2 regions of the Pedobacter steynii genome follow, and region 1 is predicted to be linked to the other one. Evidence: riboswitches for the same ligand, from Rfam matches in the RefSeq annotation. Region 1 holds a riboswitch; the other holds the start of a gene.
The links. A riboswitch is a leader RNA that binds a small molecule or an ion and turns the genes downstream of it on or off. The one in region 1 is predicted to bind thiamine pyrophosphate.
Positions count from the first base shown of each region.

Region 2: it holds a riboswitch for thiamine pyrophosphate, as region 1 does, so the genes downstream of both, thiS (sulfur carrier protein ThiS) here and BFS30_RS10510 (TonB-dependent receptor) in region 1, are expected to answer to the same signal.

Region 1 covers NZ_CP017141.1:2,542,150-2,546,002, forward strand. Annotated here, with positions in the region: gene BFS30_RS10510 (TonB-dependent receptor) at 1-2,169, opposite strand, end outside; TPP riboswitch at 2,235-2,366, opposite strand; gene BFS30_RS10515 (AAA family ATPase) at 2,410-2,940, opposite strand; gene pnuC (nicotinamide riboside transporter PnuC) at 2,924-3,541, opposite strand; gene BFS30_RS10525 (hypothetical protein) at 3,668-3,853, opposite strand, start outside.
Region 2 covers NZ_CP017141.1:4,618,839-4,622,691, forward strand. Annotated here, with positions in the region: gene thiC (phosphomethylpyrimidine synthase ThiC) at 1-1,119, opposite strand, end outside; gene thiS (sulfur carrier protein ThiS) at 1,180-1,383, opposite strand; TPP riboswitch at 1,446-1,533, opposite strand; gene BFS30_RS19100 (hypothetical protein) at 1,637-2,467, opposite strand; gene BFS30_RS19105 (hypothetical protein) at 2,939-3,601, opposite strand; gene BFS30_RS19110 (cytochrome-c peroxidase) at 3,733-3,853, opposite strand, start outside.

The DNA of each region.
Region 1 (3,853 bases):
TTGCAGGGCAGCAGCAAAGCCTTTAAATGGTTTGTACACCAGTTCTCCTGAAACCACAGCGGCAGGAGAAAAAGAGATATCAGGATTTGAATAGGTATTGACGATTAAACTGGTGCTTTCGTCTTCTTCAGTATTGGCGATATAATCTACATAGTTTTTAATTTTATTTCTGCTGAAAGCTGCATTTGCATTTATTGCGAATTTCGAACTGATTACATAAGCCCCATCCAGTTCGACGCCTATCCGGTAACTTTTGTCTACATTCTGGCGGTAAGCATCTGCATATTCATTGATTTCTCCGGTGAAGATCAGCTGATCTTTATAGAACATCCCGTATACATTTACACCGACATTGAAGGTGTTGTCATTAAAACGATAACCTGCTTCCACATTATTCAAACGTTCAGTTTTAGGCGAAGGAAGTCCTTTTTTCAGATTGGTAAAATCATCACGGTTAGGTTCTTTATTGGCTACACTAAATGAGGTATAAATATTACTTTGTTGATTCAGGAAGTAGGTTGCCCCAACTTTAGGATTGAAGAAATTATAGTTGTTGCTAAAGTTAATTGGTTCCAGGTTTTTATCGGTACCGCTGATATCATAGCTGACTGTTCGATATTGCAGATCAGCAAACAGGCTAAGCTGATCAATTGGGCTATAGTTGACTTTGAAATAGGTGTTGAAGTCATTTTTGTTTCCTTTGCCATCATAATAATGATCAGTATTGCTCAGACCTATAGGGAATTTAGACCAGATTACCTGTCCGAAATGCTTACCTCTATACTCATTGTAAGCCCCGCCAAGAGTGAAGTTTAAATTAGATTGAGGTTGATAATTGAATGCATAAGTAAGTCCGTAAAAATTATTATCCAGCCAACGGCGGCGAATGAGGTCAGTACGGTCTTTTAGTTCTCCATCCACGATTACTCCTGGTTGTTTGTACTTTTTGTACTTGTCTTTTAACTTGAATTCTTCAAAGTATCCTTTACCATCTGTATAATGCAATGCTCCATTAAACGAAAATTGTTCATTAAACTGTTTGGCATAGATGGCCTGGTAATGGTTTTGTGTATAGTTGTCCGTCTGGTCTTTATAAGTAAAAGGATTATACGTTCTGTTTCCTGAATTGAGTAAATTTTCCAGTTCTTCCGGTTTAAGACCTTCATTAGCTGCGTAGTCTTTCATTCCCTGTATATCTCCTTTTAATCTTGACTCTGGAATACCGCTCCAGGCCTGATAGGTCTTTTCTGTTCCGGAGAAGACATTTAGCCTTAGCAGCTCGTTTTTTCCGTGATAAGCACCGGAAAGAAAATAGGATTTTAAGGTAGAGGCAGCACGGTCAATATACCCATCGGATTTTACACGGGATAATCTGCCGTCAAAACTCCATTTATTATCAATCAGGCCAGTTCCTACTTTGACGGTGTTTTTAAGCGTATTGAAAGACCCGAATGTATTGTTAAGTTCTGCATAGGCTTTTTCCGAAGGAGCAAGGGTCTGGATATTTAAGCTTCCGCCAAAAGCGCCGGCCCCATTGGTTGAGGTTCCTACGCCTCGCTGAATTTGAACATTTTCTATTGAAGAGGCGAAATCAGGCATGTTTACCCAAAAGATACCCTGACTCTCACTATCGTTATAAGGAATACCGTTGATCGTTACGTTGATTCTGCTGGCATCGCTTCCCCGGATCCGGATACCGGTATAACCTACACCGGCGCCTGCATCTGAAGTGACCACTACTCCTGGAGTATTGTTTAAAATAAAAGGAAGGTCTTGTCCAAAGTTGTTCTGCTGAATTTCCTCTCTGTTTAGATTCCTATAAGTAGTAGCTGATTTTTCATTAGCTCTGGTGGCCCTTACAATGACTTCATCAGCCAGAAATGCAGAAGGGCTTAAACTGAAATTCACAATCTGGTCTGCACTGAGCTCTATTTTTTTTTCGATCGTCTGATAGCCAACAAAGCTCACTACTAATGTATAATTACCGGCTTTAAGATTCGTTAATTGGTATTTACCTTCTGCGTTAGCAGTAGCTCCGGTGGATTTTTCCTTTAAACGCATAGATGCTCCGGGTAATACCTGATTTGATTTTTCGGATACTGATCCGGAAATACTGAACTGTGCCTTCACTAAAACTGGCAACAGTAACATAGCTAATGCTATGGTCATTAATCTTTTCAATTCTTTGATTTTTAGTTAAACCACTGTAAGTAAGGGGTACTTACAGCCCAGTTAAACTCCATAACTCCAATCCCTCCGCCGGCATTATCCGGATCAGGTGCATATATCTGTTTACAGATATAATGGGTATGCTCTCAGCCTGTTTTCGTGTTTTTTACAAAACAAGGCACCCCTTTTTGATGAAACAAAGGTATTGATAAAAATTGAATAGCAAGGAAATGGCTTACGTTATGGCTTTTCCAGGAATAATTGTACGGCTTCTATAGCATTCTTTAGTCTTTCTTCTTGTCCGCTGATCAGCACATAGTTTGCATTCAGGTTCAGTAATTCCTGATGCCATATTTGCATAAAATGTTCTCTTTTGTGAGGAAAATCACGCAATGGATCTTCCTGCCATGGGAGGTCAATGTCCATCAGAAGATAGAGATCATACGTATAGTTTGGCAAGGCGTCCAGTACCATTCTTGGTGTCTCCCCGAAGACTTCATCGCTCCAGATCTTCACTGTAATGAAAGTCGTATCACAAAAGATCAGCTCTTTTTCTGCGATGGCAAGAATAGATTCCTCCAGTGCAAGCTGTCCGTGAAACATATTGATTTCGTCTTGTAGGGTACAGGGATCGGTTAGCGCAGCGCAATAATACCTTGCGTATTCAGGGACCCAAAGGGTTTTGTAATGCTTAGCCAGCTGTTGTGTAATAGTCGATTTTCCGGTGCTCTCAGGTCCGACGATAGCAATTTTCTTAATTTGTTTGTTCACGGTAGGTTTTCCTCCAGTCTAAATAGCCTTTGATGGCGATCGCCACCAGGAAGGCATAAAAAACAGCACTTAAATTTAGATTTTTGTAGATGTATAATGGAATATAACAAAGATCAACAATGATCCAGAGTATCCAGTTTTGAAGAATTTTTCTGGTCAGCATCAACTGCGCTACAAAGCTTAATGCGGTACAAAAACCATCTTCGTAAGGAACGTTTGTGTCGGTGTACTTATCCAGATAAAGACCTAATACCGCGGATAGGATCAGCACGGATCCACCTGCAATCCACCAACCTTTTAGGGATAAGTTAGTGATAGGTTTATCATCACTTGCTTTGTTATTGATCCAAAAATACCAGCCATAAAAAGCACTGCAAAGGAAATAAAACTGTAGGGCCATATCACCGTACATTTTTGCATCATAGAATACCCAGGCATAGGCAACGACACTAATAATAGAAATCGGCCAGCTGAGTACATTTTCCTTTGTGGCCAGATAAATGCAAATAAACCCGGAAATGACGCCAAGCCATTCCTGCCATGAGGTATGCTTAAACTGATCGACGATCAATTGAAAAAAAGAAGCTTCGAGAAGTAACATGAACCAAATGTAGTTATCCTAAAATAAACGCACATAAAAAATCCGGCAGAAATCATTTTTCTGCCGGATCATAAACCAAACAAACTATTTATGAAGATTACCCTCTTAACAGAGGATTTTTTTATACTATTTTGTTGTTTTTGGAGAAGTGCTGAAGCTTAATGAAACTCTTACACTTACATCTGTAGTGGTGGTGTCTCTCAACACATATTCCATTCTTATGCGCAGGCTGGTTCCTTTGACATAGTTATCAAGAAAACGCGAATTGTCTATATCTAGTACCAGTCCGGAGCCAATATTTTCCTGAACGTC
Region 2 (3,853 bases), 2.1 Mb from region 1:
TTCTTCAAAATGGGTGTAAAGGAAACTTTCCTTATGATGTGCCAGACACCATTTTGCCATGATCGATCCCCCGCGGGACACGATTCCGGTAACTCTTTTTGCCGTTAAAGGAATGTAGCGAAGCAATACCCCAGCATGGATCGTGAAATAATCGACTCCCTGTTCTGCCTGTTCAATCAGCGTATCCCTGAACAATTCCCAGGTTAAGTCCTCCGCTTTACCATTTACTTTTTCCAAAGCCTGGTAAATCGGTACTGTGCCAATCGGAACAGGGGAGTTGCGGATGATCCACTCTCTGGTTTCATGAATGTTTTTACCTGTAGAAAGGTCCATGATCGTATCTGCACCCCATCTGCATGCCCATACTGCTTTTTCTACTTCTTCCTCAATCGAAGAGGTCACCGCAGAGTTTCCGATGTTCGCATTGATTTTTACCAGGAAATTACGGCCGATGATCATCGGTTCCAGTTCCGGGTGGTTGATGTTGCAGGGGATCACTGCCCTTCCTGCCGCCACTTCCTCTCTGACGAACTCCGGGGTGATGTAACCCTTTGGTGTATTTGCGCCGAAGCTATGACCCTGGTGCTGGTGACTCATCACACCATATTGACTGCCCAGCTGTTCGTTCAAAAGATCGATCCTTTGATTTTCCCTAATGGCAATATATTCCATTTCTGCGGTGATGATTCCTTTTTTAGCGTAATGCATCTGAGAAACATTACTGCCTGGAGTCGCTTTGTATGGTTTGTTGATGTAAGCGAACCTCAGGTCATCCAGTTTGGCATCTGCCAGTCGCTGTTGCCCATAATCTGAAGAGATGTGATCCAGTTGTTCCACATCATTCCGGTCGGTGATCCACTTCTCTCTCAGTTTCGGCAAGCCACGTTTCACATCGATATCCGCATTCGGATCGGTATAAGGGCCACTTGTGTCGTAAATGGTTACCGGTGGATTAGGTTCTGTGGCTCCGAATCCGTTATGGATTTTGGTATCACTTAAGGTAATTTCACGCATTGCCACCTGGATATCATGGAGCTGGCCTTTTACAAAAATCTTTTTGGATGCCGGAAAAGGAGTTCGGCTGATGACTTGTTCGTCTGGCGTCTTTTCGTGTTTCATAATTTGTGATTTCTTGGTTAAGAAAATTTATGTTGGATGGATTGGTATGTTTCGATGGGTTTAACCGCCCTGGGTGGCTTTGATCACCGTGATGCGGTCGCCATGCTGGACTTCTCGTCCGGGCCAGTCGGTTTTAGGAATGATGGTCTGGTTAATGGCCACAGCAATCCCCTGAACAGGGATTTTTAAGACCTCTGCAAGCATTTGTTCTACGGAACAATTATCGTTAAGCTGGTAGTTTTTTTGATTTACAGTTATTTCCATATTTTGAAAAATTGGAAAAACTATAGGCATGACCTTTTTACAGGCATGAAAAGACGGCAACTTAAGTTGCTTCTACTTTTCCCTTCGGCAGTACTAACTGCATCAGGTTCAAAGGGTATTTCTCAGCGCAAGGCACCCCTAAAGTTTTTTTGTAAAACTAGATTATTTTTTTGAAAAAAAGAAACCCCGGTTTTCGGGGTTTCTTTTCATTGTCATTTTTTAGTTTTCCAGTTAGGATAAAACGATCATGATGTTATTCTGATGTTGTCTCCTGGTTTGAAAGATCGTCCTGGTTTTTCGGTCTGAATCTAATTGCCGCATAATGCCAGCTGACATCCCAGGGTAGATTGAATTTTCCATTGCTAACTGTCGCATTTACGATTACCGCGGGGTTAAATTCTTTATGATTAACCGGGACGGTTAGATTTCCCTGATTGCGATAATAGTGTAATGCCAGACCGGTAACACAGATGCATCCGTCCGGGATCTCTATTTTCCATTCCCTGGAAGGTACCATTTTTTGTGCATTGGAAATTTGCAACGCTTCCAGACGTATTTGTTGTTGGTAACAGGTTTCGATAGAAAGAAGGTAGATACTTAATTCCACACTGCAGATGTTGCTGTGCGGTGGAAATTTGAAATCGGACGGGATTTCAAAATCAGGAATTCGGATCTGGAGCTCCTGCCCGACCAGTTGTACGGAAGGTTCCACCCATAAGCTATCCTTCAATGGTGATTTGGTGTTAAAATCAAAACCATTTAATCTTCTGAAACTATCCGGTTTAAATTCGTAACTTTCCGTTTCAGGCTGGTAGCATTGTTTAAAGATTGCGAAGTTTTCTTTATTCAGGCGGTTCACCATTCCTCCGTCGTAACGGTCTTCAATCAGGAAGCCGAAGCTCTGACGGAGACAATTAGAGAACCTGCTCGCTTTGCCAAATACAAGTGCTGCCTTTTTTGTTTCTTTAGTTTGTTTTACGCCACCCTTTCCAGGTTTTGTCTGCACAATCTGTTCTTTTCTGTGTTTTTTGAATGTGAGGTTTCCTATTGCACCAATAAGAAATTTTCCTTTTAATCTTGCCATATTTATTTGAGTTTATTTAATTTGAAGTTAAGTATAATTCGGGACGCGTCCAAGTTACCTTCGTAATGAATCCACTGCTTGTCCAGGCCAGGTACACGGCTGGTTCAGGTTTTTCCGAAAAAAACGTGGACTCACTGTGGACTCAGTGTGGACTTACTGTGGACTCAGTCCGGCGTCATATCGGGCTGAATACGGAGGATAACCTATGGATTATGGGGTAAAAAAAGGAAAGGACCGGGAAGGGTTTTTGGAAGAAACGATCTGTTTTCAGATTAAAACAAAGTACTTATTATTGATAATTAATCTTCTTATGATTAATTTAATTGGCGAATAATGACTTTATTCCAACAAATTTAGTTTCATTTTCGATTTAGGGTCTGTACCATAAAGACTTAGCGCCTGTATCATAAAAAAGTACTTCTGTAAGCCTGGTTTGAACCGTCTTGATCGAAAGCAGTTTCTGTTGCAAATTTAGTAATAGAAATATTTGTTTTTGCCCGGGATTTTGTGTTCCGTATTTCCGGGGGTAAATTCATCCATCCTGAGTATCTTTTTAAAAGGATAGCTGAAATTCAGGTACTCATCTTCTGGAGGTGTCCTGCCTTCATCACAATCTCCATACGTATACGCTACATTGACCTTTTTGGTGGAAAAATTGATGTCGTATTGAAAATCATACTCGCAGGTATCAAAATCATTGTAGGTCGCGCCAATCAGGAACCAGTCTCCGTTTTGATAGCGGAAAATGTTTTTATACTTATGAGAATGTCTGGAATTGGAATTGAAAGTTTGTTCAACGATCAAAGTATTATTTTTAATGCTAATGGTCAGGTCCGGAACTTCTTCAAAGATACGGCCATAACGCTGGTACTCCCAGATCACAGAATGATTTTCCTTCCAGAGCCTGATGGTCCCATTTTGCCTTTTGCAGATATACAATACCCGGTAAAAGCCATTTTCTCCACTTTTGCGGTTGGTGTTGTAGATGTAGACGATCTCATTAATCCCATCCTTATCCAGGTCCCCTTCGGCCTTCGTTACCTGTTTAAAGCCGGCAGGAGGGCGGAACTCTTTCCGTTCTTGTCCGTATCCGTTTAAACAAAAAAATAGCAGGAGGATGAGGATGTTTTTCATTGGAACATTATTGTTGATGTTCCACAAACATAATATCTCCTGCTATAATTACACAAGTTATTTGCTGATTGTCTTGTTTTAACTGTTTTTCGTTAACCGGAACTTCTTTTTTGCTAAAAATACGGACCGGTTTACTTTGGTAATTCAGGTGAACGCTCTTTCCAGGATTCTCCGGAAATGGCTTCCATAAAAGAAATCACCGCATCTTTTTCCATTTTGCTCAACATCAGGCCACGGAGTAATTTGTCATTT